Regions from separate parts of the Bradyrhizobium sp. TM102 genome, predicted to be linked through region 2. Evidence: predicted binding sites of a transcription regulator. Region 2 holds the regulator's gene; the other holds the start of a gene.

Region 1 (5,284 bases), 160 kb from region 2:
GTTCGAGGTCCTCGGACGATGGGAGATCGACCGCGGTCCGCAGGCGCTGCATTATGACTTCTGGTGGAATCTGCCGCGCGATTACATGGTGACGAGCGAATGGGCCTTGCCGCCGCAGTTCGAGAACGGGATCGTCCCGGAGGATCTGCTGGCGAATAAATATGGCCATCGTCTCCACTTCTGGGATCTTCGCGCCCGGCGCAACGTGCAGACCATCGACCTTGGCGCCAATCATCAGATGGCGCTCGAGGTGCGGCCTGCGCACGATCCGGTTCGCGAATACGGCTTCGTGGGCGTCGTGGTCGACACCACCAATCTCGAAGCATCGATCTGGACCTGGTGGCGCGAAGGCGGGAAATTCCACGCCGAGAAGACGGCAACGATCCCGCCCGAACCCGCGCCAAAGGAGAATCTCCCGCCGCTGCTGCAGGGATTTGGCGCCGTGCCGCCGCTCGTGACCGACATCGACCTGTCGATGGATGACCGGTTTCTCTATGTGTCGTGCTGGGGCACCGGTGAAATGCGCCAGTACGACGTCACCGATCCCAGAAAGCCGAAGCTTGCGGGCTCCGTCCACATCGGCGGCATCGCACGCCGTACAGCGCATCCGAATGGCAAGTCCTTTGCGGCCGGCCCGCAAATGGTCGAGATCAGCCGCGACGGCAGGCGCGTGTACTGGACCAATTCGCTCTATTCCACCTGGGACGACCAGTTCTATCCCGATGGGGTTCCGGGCGTGGAGGTGATGGCCAATGTCGGTCGCAACGGCGGCCTCGAGCTCGACAAGGACTATTTCGTGAGCTTCCCGGACGGCTATCGTGCGCACCAGATCAGGCTGGAGGGCGGCGATTGTTCGACGGACTCCTTTTGCTACCCGTCGGTCTAGATGGTGGGCACGCGAGCCCGGCGCTTGGCTGGCTGTGGCTCGCCCTTGTCGCGAGCGGCCTCTATCACGGAGTCAATCCGGGGATGGGATGGCCGCTCGCCGTTTCGGCCGGGCTCATGGACAAGAGCCCGCGCGCGCTCTTTCGTGCGTTGTGGGCCCTGTCGGCCGGGCATCTCCTGGCAACATTTCTCGTGCTGCTGCCATTCGCGTTCCTGCTCGTGCTGGCCGAGTGGCAGCGTTCGATCCAGATTGGCGCGAGCCTTCTCGTCATCGGCTTCGGCGTTTATCGGCTGATCGCGCGGCGTCATCCCCGCGCGCTGGCACGAATTCCGCCGACGCAATTGGCGCTCTGGTCATTTGCCGTCGCCATCGCTCACGGCGCCGCCTTGATGCTCGTGCCGATCTATCTCGGGCTCTGCCAGGCCTTCGAATTCGATGCCGGCCATGAAGCGGCGGGCGCGCTGATGAAGACAAGTCTGGGGATGGCGGTGCTGGTGTCCCTGGTGCATGTTGCCGCCATGGTCGGCGCCGGCGGATGTCTGGCGTGGCTGGTCTACCGCCATCTTGGATTGAGGTTCGTCTCGCGAAGCTGGTTCAATCTGGATGCAGTCTGGGCGGCCAGCCTCGTTCTGGTTGGCGCGGTGGCGCTCGCCTTGAATCTTGCGAGCTGGCGCTGAGGTCTATCGCGCCAGAGGCCACTCGTCGACGATGTGGAATCTTGCCGCCGCATCATCCTGCCGAAATAGCGCGATGCGGTCGATCGCCAGCGTATCGAGACCGAGCGTCGCAAACCGCGGCCTCAGCATCTCCAGGATCGGTCCGCGGCGCTCGGCATCCAGCCGCCCCGTCAGCGTCATGTGGAAGCGGAATTCTTCCATCACGTAAGGGTAGCCCCAACGGTCGAGATAGTCGCGCTGCCGCTCGCTGAGTTTCTCGGGTTTGCGCCGCGCCCGATCGCCCGCCGACAGCGCGGCGCGAAACGAGTCGAATTCGCGGACGCAATCGGCGGCGAGCTGCTGGAGCGCCTCGACCGGCTCGGCCGGAATGACGGCGATGAAGCCGCTGATGGCATCGACCACGGGCCGGATCACGGCAAGCGGCCGCGATTTGCCGGCGAATGCGGCGCAGGCGGCCATCAGTTCCGCTTCGGTCCTGTCTGATACGAGCGCCATCGGCGCCTTCAGCGTGGCGTGAAAGCCGTATTTGCGTGGATCGGCGCTGACGTCGCGCCAGTCCGGCGCGACATGCAGCGCATCACGCGGGAACGGCAATTCGTTGCCGGTGTAGGCATCGTAGCCGAGCAACTCGGCGCCGAAGCGGGACAGCGCGCTGTCACTGCCGGCGGCAAAATAGATCGCGTAGCGGGGAAAACCTGTCATCGCCTCAGCATAACCAATTTAGGCCGCGACGACAGCCTCGCGCGGCGTCGCCACAGCAGTGAGCAGCCGCGTCGCATCGGTGAGATGGACGAGCTTTCCGCCTGCGATCACCGCGATCAGCCGCGGCCGCAGCTTCACGCTGTCGTCGACCAGCAGAATGTCGGCGCGGCGACCTTCCGCGAGCACGCCGCGATCGGCAAGGCCGGTGGCACGCGCCGGCCCGGCGGAGACCAGATTCCAGGCTTCCGTCAGCGGCAGCACGCCATCGGCGGCGAGGCGGAACGCGGCGAGCAGCTGCGCGGGATAATAATAGTCCGACGCCAGCACCGAGCAGAGCCCCTTGGCGATCATGTCGGAGGCCTTCGTCCAGCCGGTGTGGCTGCCGCCGCGCACGACGTTGGGCGCGCCGTAGACGATGGCATCGCCGTGGCTTGCTGCCGCCCGTGCCGTCTCCTCGTTGATCGGAAACTCCGCGATGTCAGCGCCGAGCTCGCGAAACTCCTGGCGCATCGCCGGCGTCGCATCGTCGTGCGAGAGCATCCGCACGTCGGCTGCGCGCGCCACAGCGGCCAGCCGCGCAACCGAAGCCGGCACTTCGTCGGCGCGCGAGACCACGCGTTCGACCAGCCGGTCAAATTCCTCAGCTGACAGCCCGGTGCGCTCCACCATGCGGTTGCGCTTGCGCGGCTTGGCCATGTCGGCGACCGTGCCGTCCATGTGGTCGTTGAAAGCGAACAGGTCGACCCGGCCTTCGTCGAGCCACTCGCTGATCTCGGCCTCGGCGCCGAGATTGTAGGTCTCGTGCCGCAGATGGAAGCGGGTGTCCGCGGCGAATTGCGGACGCTGCCGCTCGATGGCCTCCATCAGGCCGCGCGCGTTATCGGCGCTGCGCAGGCCCGGCTCCCACGAGCAGGTGGTGGCGTGAAAGACGGTGGTGATGCCGTTGCTGATCGCCTGGCGATCGCTGTCGGCGAGCGCGACGTCGATCGGGAAGTCGACACCGGCGCGCGGCATCATCTGCCGCTCGAAGGCATCGCCATGCAGATCGACGATGCCGGGCAGCACCAGCAGGTTGCGTGAATCGATTATCAGCCGCGCCCGGCCCCGTGAGGCATCGATCTGCGCGATGTCCTGTCCCGACACCGCCAATGACGTTTCGACGAATTCGGCGCCGGTCAGGGCCCGGCCGCCTTCAAGGAAAATGTCTGTCACGCGACCGCGTTTCGTTTGCTGGTAAGGGATCTGGTCAGGGGAGCCGCCCCTGCTTCGTATGTCGCAAGAAAATCTTCAATCCCGAGCTTGCGGAAATCGGGCAGGGCTTCACGCAACTTGTCGTGATCCCAGTCCCACCAGGCGAGCCGCGCGAGCCTTCCGGCGATCTCCTCGGAGAAACGCCGCCGCACGATGCGGGCCGGATTGCCGGCGACGATGGCGTAGGCCGGCACGTCCTTGGTGACGATGGCGCCGGCCGCGATCACCGCGCCGGTGCCGATGTTGCGGCCCGGCAGCACGATCGCGCCGTGGCCGATCCAGACGTCGTGGCCGATATGGACGTGATGCTGGCGCCGCCAGTCGAAGAATTCGGCGTCGTCGCTCTCGCCTTCGAAGTAGGCGCTCGAGCGATAGGTGAAATGCGCCTGGGTCGCGCGGTGCATCGGATGATTGCCGGGATTGATGCGCGTCATGGCCGCGATCGAGCAGAACTTTCCGATGGTGGTGTAGGTGATCTGGGAATCGTTCACGACATAGGAGTAATCGCCCATCGCCACTTCATGCAGGATGGTGCGCGCGCCGACCTCGGTATAGGCGCCGAGCCTGGTCTCATGCAGTTTGGCCGAGGGATCGATGGTCGGCTGGACCGAAAGAGTTTTGGCGGCCATGTTGCATCCGGAGCGCGAGGGCGGGCGTTCCTCTTCGAGCGGCTTGATGACGATGTCATGACGCGGCGATGACAGGGGATGAGGTGTGTAGCATCGCCGCAGTGCAACGCCCGTGTCACACAAGTGTCAAGCGCGGGCGTTAGCGGTTGGCTCCAGCTAATCTGGAGTCCTGCATGCTGGTGGTGGAAGGTCTGACGTGTCGCTTCGGCGCGAAAGCCGCGGTGGACGACGCTTCGTTTCAAGTCTCCTCCGGCGGCTTCGTCGGTGTGATCGGACGGTCCGGCGCCGGCAAGTCGACGCTGCTGCGAACCATCAATCGTCTCGCGACGCCGACGCAGGGCCGCATCCTGTTCGACGGCATCAACGTCACCGCGCTGCGCGGCAAGGAGCTGCGGCAGTGGCGGGCGCGCTCAGCCATGATCTTCCAGCAATTCAACCTGGTCGGCCGGCTCGACGTCCTCACCAACGTCCTGATGGGAAGGCTTGCGACGATGCCGGCCTGGCGCTCGCTGTCGCAAGTGTGGCCCGAGCAGGACAAGGCGCTGGCGATGTCCGCGCTCGAACAGTTCGATATCGCATCGCTCGCCGCCCAGCGCGCCGACCAGCTTTCCGGCGGCCAGCAGCAGCGCGTCGCGATCGCGCGTGCGCTGGTGCAGCAGCCCGACATCATCCTCGCCGACGAGCCGATCGCATCGCTCGATCCGCGCAACACCAAGATCGTGATGGATGCGCTGCTGCGCATCAACAAGCATTTCGGCATCACCGTGATCTGCAATCTGCATTCGCTCGATCTGGCGCGCAGCTATTGCGACCGCCTGATCGGCATGGCGGCGGGGCGCGTCGTGTTCGACGGCGCACCGGCCGCACTGACCGACCACGTCGCGCGCGAGCTTTACGATCTCGAAGCCGCCGACGTCATGGGCACCATGCCTGACCCGGCGCCCGCGGGCGTCCCGGCACTTGGAACGGCGGCCGCCGCCTGAGCCGCGTCGCGCCTGTTTGAGTTGCAAGCTTTTGCGTCAACCGACCCAACCGATGAAGAGGGTATCATGATCACTCGTAGACTCGTTCTGGCCGGCGCCGCGGCGCTCGCCTTCGCCTCGTCGGCTTCCGCCGAAGACTGGAAAGCCAAATATCCC
Region 2 (5,284 bases):
CACCTTCCAGCCCTTCATGATCAGGATATTCGACGGCGTGCCCGTGCTGGGCGCGATCTTCGCAGGTCCGCCGTCCTATCTCAGCACGTTCAACGCCGCGCTGATCCTCGCCATCATGGTGCTGCCCTTCATCACCTCGATCTCGGTCGACGTGTTCAAGACGGTGCCGCCGGTGCTGAAGGAGGCCGCCTACGGCGTCGGCTGCACCACCTGGGAAGTCGTCCGCAGCGTGGTGATCCCCTACACCCGCGTCGGCATCATCGGCGGCGTCATGCTGGCGCTGGGCCGCGCGCTCGGCGAGACCATGGCGGTGACCTTCATCATCGGCAATTCGTTCCGCATCTCCTCATCGATCTTCGCGCCGGGCACCACGATCTCGGCGGCGATCGCATCCGAATTCGCCGAGAGCGACGGCCTGCACCAGTCCGGCCTGATCCTGCTCGGCCTCTTGCTGTTCGTGCTGACGTTCTTCGTGCTGGCCGCAGCGCGGCTGATGCTGATGCGGCTGGACAAGAAGGCGGGGAAGTAACGTCATGGCGCTCAATCCGATCTATTCGCGTCGTCGCCGCAAGGACATCGTCATCCGCGGGCTCTGCTTCGCCGCGGCCGCCTTCGGCGTCACCTGGCTCGCGCTGATCCTGATCACGCTGCTCTTCAACGGCCTGGCCGGCCTCAATCTTGAGATCTTCGTCGCGGATACGCCGCCGCCGGGTTCGACCGAAGGCGGCCTGCGCAACGCGATCGTCGGTTCGATCATCATGACGTTGATCGGCGTCGGCATCGGCGCGCCGCTCGGCCTGTTCGCCGGCACCTACCTTGCCGAATACGGCCGCAACGACCGGCTGACCTCGGTGATCCGCTTCATCAACGACATCCTGCTCTCGGCGCCCTCGATCATCATCGGCCTGTTCATCTATGGCGCGGTGGTGGTGCCGATGCGTGGCTTCTCCGCGATCGCGGGCGCGCTGGCGCTCGCCGTCATCGTGATCCCGGTCGTGCTGCGCACCACCGAGGACATGCTGCTGCTGGTGCCGAATCCCCTGCGCGAGGCGGCCTCGGCGCTCGGCCTGCCGCGCTCGCTGGTGATCAAGCGTATCGCCTATCGTGCGGCCCGGTCGGGCCTCATCACCGGCGTGCTGCTCGCCACCGCCCGCGTCGCCGGCGAGACCGCGCCGCTGCTCTTCACCGCGCTGTCGAACCAGTTCTTCAGCCTCGGCCTGAACAAGACGATGGCCAATTTGCCGGTCACCATCAACAACTTCGTCCAGAGCCCCTACGCCTATTGGAAGCAGCTCGCCTGGAGCGGCGCGCTGCTGATCACGCTCACCGTGCTTGCCCTGAACATTGGCGCGCGCATCCTCGGCGCCGAGAGGACTGCAAAATGACCGACCTGTCCGTTTCCATGAGTTCCAACGCTCATCTGGCCTCGCAGCCGCTGCCGGAAGCCCCGGCCAAGGTGACGGTGCGCAATCTCAACTTCTATTACGGCGAGCACCACGCGCTGAAGAACATCAACCTGACGCTGGGTGCCAACCGCGTCACGGCGTTCATCGGCCCGTCGGGCTGCGGCAAGTCGACCCTGCTGCGCATCTTCAACCGGATGTACGACCTCTATCCGGGCCAGCGCGCCACCGGCCAGCTCATGCTGGACCAGACCAACATCCTCGACCCCAGGCTCGACCTCAATCTGCTGCGCGCCCGGGTCGGCATGGTGTTCCAGAAGCCGACGCCGTTCCCGATGACGATCTACGAGAACATCGCCTTCGGCATCCGCCTCTACGAGAAGATCTCGAAGTCCGAGATGGACGACCGCGTCGAGAAGGCGCTGCGCGGCGGCGCGCTGTGGAACGAGGTCAAGGACAAGCTCAACGCCTCCGGCCTGTCGCTCTCCGGCGGCCAGCAGCAGCGCCTGTGCATCGCCCGCACCGTCGCGGTGCGGCCCGAGGTGATTCTGTTCGACGAGCCCTGCTCGGCGCTCGATCCGATCTCGACCGCCAAGGTCGAGGAGCTGATCCAGGAGCTGTCCGAGAACTACACGATCGCGATCGTCACGCACAACATGCAGCAGGCGGCGCGCGTCTCCGACAAGACCGCCTTCATGTATCTCGGCGAGCTGATCGAGTTCGACGACACCAGCAAGATCTTCACGTCGCCGAGCGACCGGCGCACGCAGGATTACATCACCGGCCGGTTCGGCTGAGGAGACGCGACATGGGTACTGAACATACCGCAAAAGCTTTCGACACCGACCTCCAGGAGCTCACCCGCCTGGTCGCCGAGATGGGCGGCATCGCCGAACGCATGATCGTCGATTCCGTCGGCGCGCTGATCCGCCGCGACGTCGCGCTCGGCCAGCGCGTCGTCACCATCGATGCCGAGCTCGACGCGCTGCAGAAGCGCATCGAGGAACGCGCGGTGCTCACCATCGCCCGCCGCCAGCCGATGGCGGTGGATTTGCGCGAGATCGTCGGCGCCATGCGCGTTGCGACCGACCTCGAGCGCATCGGCGACCTCGCCAAGAACATGGGCAAGCGCGTCGCCGCGCTGGAGACCGACTTCCATCCGCTGAAACTGTTCCGCGGCCTGGAGCACATGACCGACCTCGTGCAGCAGCAGGTCAAGTCGGTGCTGGACGCCTATGCCGCACATGATCTGCCGGCGGCGATGGCGGTGTGGAAGGGCGACGAGGAAGTCGACGCGATCTGCACCTCGCTGTTCCGCGAGCTCCTCACCTACATGATGGAGGATCCGCGCAACATCTCGTTCTGCATCCATCTGATGTTCTGCGCCAAGAACATCGAGCGGATCGGCGACCACGCCACCAACATCGCCGAGACCGTGTTCTACATGATCGAAGGCCAGGCGATCACCGACAAGCGGCCGAAGGGCGACATGACCACCTTCGCCACGACGGTCCCGAATACCTGAAGACTCAAGGAGCGACGACCCGATGGGCGCACGCATTATGGTGGTTGAGGACGAGGAAGCTCTCACCGAGCTGCTTCGCTACAACCTCGAAGGCGACGGCTATGACGTCGAGACGGTGATGCGCGGCGACGACGCCGACACCCGCCTCAAGGAGCACATCCCGGACCTGATCGTGCTCGACTGGATGCTGCCGGGCCTGTCGGGCATCGAGCTGTGCCGGCGGCTGCGGACCCGGCCCGACACCAAGCAGCTGCCGATCATCATGCTCACCGCGCGCGGCGAGGAGAGCGAGCGGGTGCGGGGACTTGCGACCGGCGCCGACGACTACATCGTCAAGCCGTTCTCGGTGCCGGAGCTTTTGGCGCGCGTGAAGGGCCTGCTTCGCCGCGCCAGTCCTGAGCGACTCGCGACAGTGCTGGCCTATGGCGACATCGAGCTCGACCGCGACAAGCGTCGCGTGGCGCGCTCGGGCCGGCCGATCGATCTCGGTCCGACCGAATATCGCCTGCTGGAGTTCTTCCTGGAGCATCCGGGCCGCGTGTTCTCGCGCGAGCAGCTGCTCGACAGCGTCTGGGGCCGCGACATCTACATCGACGAGCGCACCGTCGACGTCCATATCGGCCGCCTGCGCAAGCTGCTCAATCTCGGCCGCGAGCAGGACCCGATCCGCACCGTCCGCGGCGCCGGCTACGCGCTCGACGATCGCTTCGCGAAGGCGGAGCAGACGTAAGGTTTGCAGGCGTTGGGGTTTGGTGGGCTGCCGCCACATTCTCCGGTGTCGTCCCTGCGAAAGCAGGGACCCATAACCACAGGCAGTGGTTTGGCGAAGACTCGGAGTGACCATCTCGCGCAACAACAGCGCCCTGTGGTTATGGATCCCCGCGTTCGCGGGGATGACACCGAGTTGGTTGAGGCGCCGTCGTGTGACGGCTGCCGTCTTTGCGATCAGCTAAATCCACTCACCGCGGACCCGGCTTTGCCGGGGCACGCCGGCGATCCGCCGCCGGCTGATACGCGACGCGCGAGTGCTGGGCGCAGTAGGGCAGGCCGGACAGCGCCCTGCCGCCGCAGAAGAAGAAATCGGGGCTGGAGGGATCGCCGACCGGCCAATGGCAGGTGGCCTCGTTCAGCTCGAGCAGCGACAGCCGCTGGCTCATCGGCACCACGTTGTCGTAGGTGACCGGTTCGGCCTCCACCTCGACCTCGAAGGCCTGCGCCAGCGCGGTGTTGCCGCGCGCAATGGGGCGGGTCACCCGCATCATGTGCTGCGCGGGACGCGCCTTGCGCGGCCGGGGCGCTGCCGATGAAGGGCTCTTGGCACGGCCGGACAGACCGAGCCTGTGCACTTTGCCGATCACGGCATTGCGGGTCACATTGCCGAGTTCAGCTGCGATCTGGCTGGCCGAAAGTCCGGCCTCCCAGAGCTTTTTCAGCTGCTCGACGCGATCGTCGGACCAGGTCAAAACCGTCATTGCACCCTTTCCCTCGCTACGCGCCGCCATCCTGGGGCCTCGCAGCGATTGCCTAAGCCTTCAAAAACCCGTGCCGTCAGAATCCCTTAAGGCTCGCCGGGCGCGTGACTGACGCCCGAACGTTTACGCCGGTACAAGAGGACTCTTGGGATCAGAACCGCTGCACGAGATGTCGTATCTGACAATCCAAACGCTACAATATGGCGTGACTCCCGCGCAAGAGTCCGCCGACTCGCTTCCACATGTTCCGTGGTGAAAACCCGCAAAATCGGCACCGCAAGACTACGGATTCAGCGTTTCCCGAGGCTTTCCGGGCGGCATTGACACCCGTCTTGCCAGGCATAAGATAGTCGCGCGTGCCGCCCTTAAAAGGCGGCACGTTTCGTTTTCCGGGCCGGTCGATGGTGCGTTGCGCAATGCACGCGTCACACCGTCCGCAACATTCAAGTGACATCATGACTAACAGCGCAGCGCCGCATTTGCTCCCCGTTTTCGCCAGAGCCGACCTCGGCTTCGAGCGCGGCGAAGGCTGCTGGCTGATCGCGACCAATGGCGATCGCTATCTCGATTTCACCTCGGGCGTGGCTGTGAATGCGCTCGGCCATTGCCACCCGCATCTGATCAAGGCGCTGCAGGAGCAGGCGACGAAGCTCTGGCACATGTCGAACCTGTTCCAGAGCCCGGATGGCGAGAAGCTCGCCAACCGGCTCTGCAACGAGAGCTTTGCCGACTTCGTGTTCTTCTGCAATTCGGGCGCCGAAGCGCTGGAGGGTGTGATCAAGCTGGTCCGCCATCATCACTTCTCCAAGGGACATCCGGAACGTTATCGCATCATCACCTTCGAAGGCGCCTTTCACGGCCGTACGCTGGCGACGCTCGCCGCG

What was found. The regulator PhoB, encoded in region 2, activates phosphate uptake and scavenging genes when phosphate is short. The targets are predictions, from matches to a motif close to TGTCATNNANCTGTCAT.
Region 1: phnC (phosphonate ABC transporter ATP-binding protein) is a predicted target of PhoB. The motif match lies at 4,203-4,219, and genes of this name have one in related genera.

The regions. Positions count from the first base shown of each region.
Region 1 covers NZ_AP021855.1:1,343,928-1,349,211, forward strand. The annotation lists gene GDN70_RS06265 (selenium-binding protein SBP56-related protein) at 1-886, shown strand, start outside; gene GDN70_RS06270 (hypothetical protein) at 970-1,563, shown strand; gene GDN70_RS06275 (DUF1045 domain-containing protein) at 1,567-2,265, opposite strand; gene GDN70_RS06280 (alpha-D-ribose 1-methylphosphonate 5-triphosphate diphosphatase) at 2,284-3,477, opposite strand; gene GDN70_RS06285 (chloramphenicol acetyltransferase) at 3,474-4,145, opposite strand; gene phnC (phosphonate ABC transporter ATP-binding protein) at 4,319-5,128, shown strand; gene phnD (phosphonate ABC transporter substrate-binding protein) at 5,195-5,284, shown strand, end outside.
Region 2 covers NZ_AP021855.1:1,186,500-1,191,783, forward strand. The annotation lists gene pstC (phosphate ABC transporter permease subunit PstC) at 1-529, shown strand, start outside; gene pstA (phosphate ABC transporter permease PstA) at 534-1,385, shown strand; gene pstB (phosphate ABC transporter ATP-binding protein PstB) at 1,382-2,200, shown strand; gene phoU (phosphate signaling complex protein PhoU) at 2,212-2,928, shown strand; gene phoB (phosphate regulon transcriptional regulator PhoB) at 2,951-3,658, shown strand; gene GDN70_RS05515 (GcrA family cell cycle regulator) at 3,888-4,400, opposite strand; gene GDN70_RS05520 (aspartate aminotransferase family protein) at 4,856-5,284, shown strand, end outside.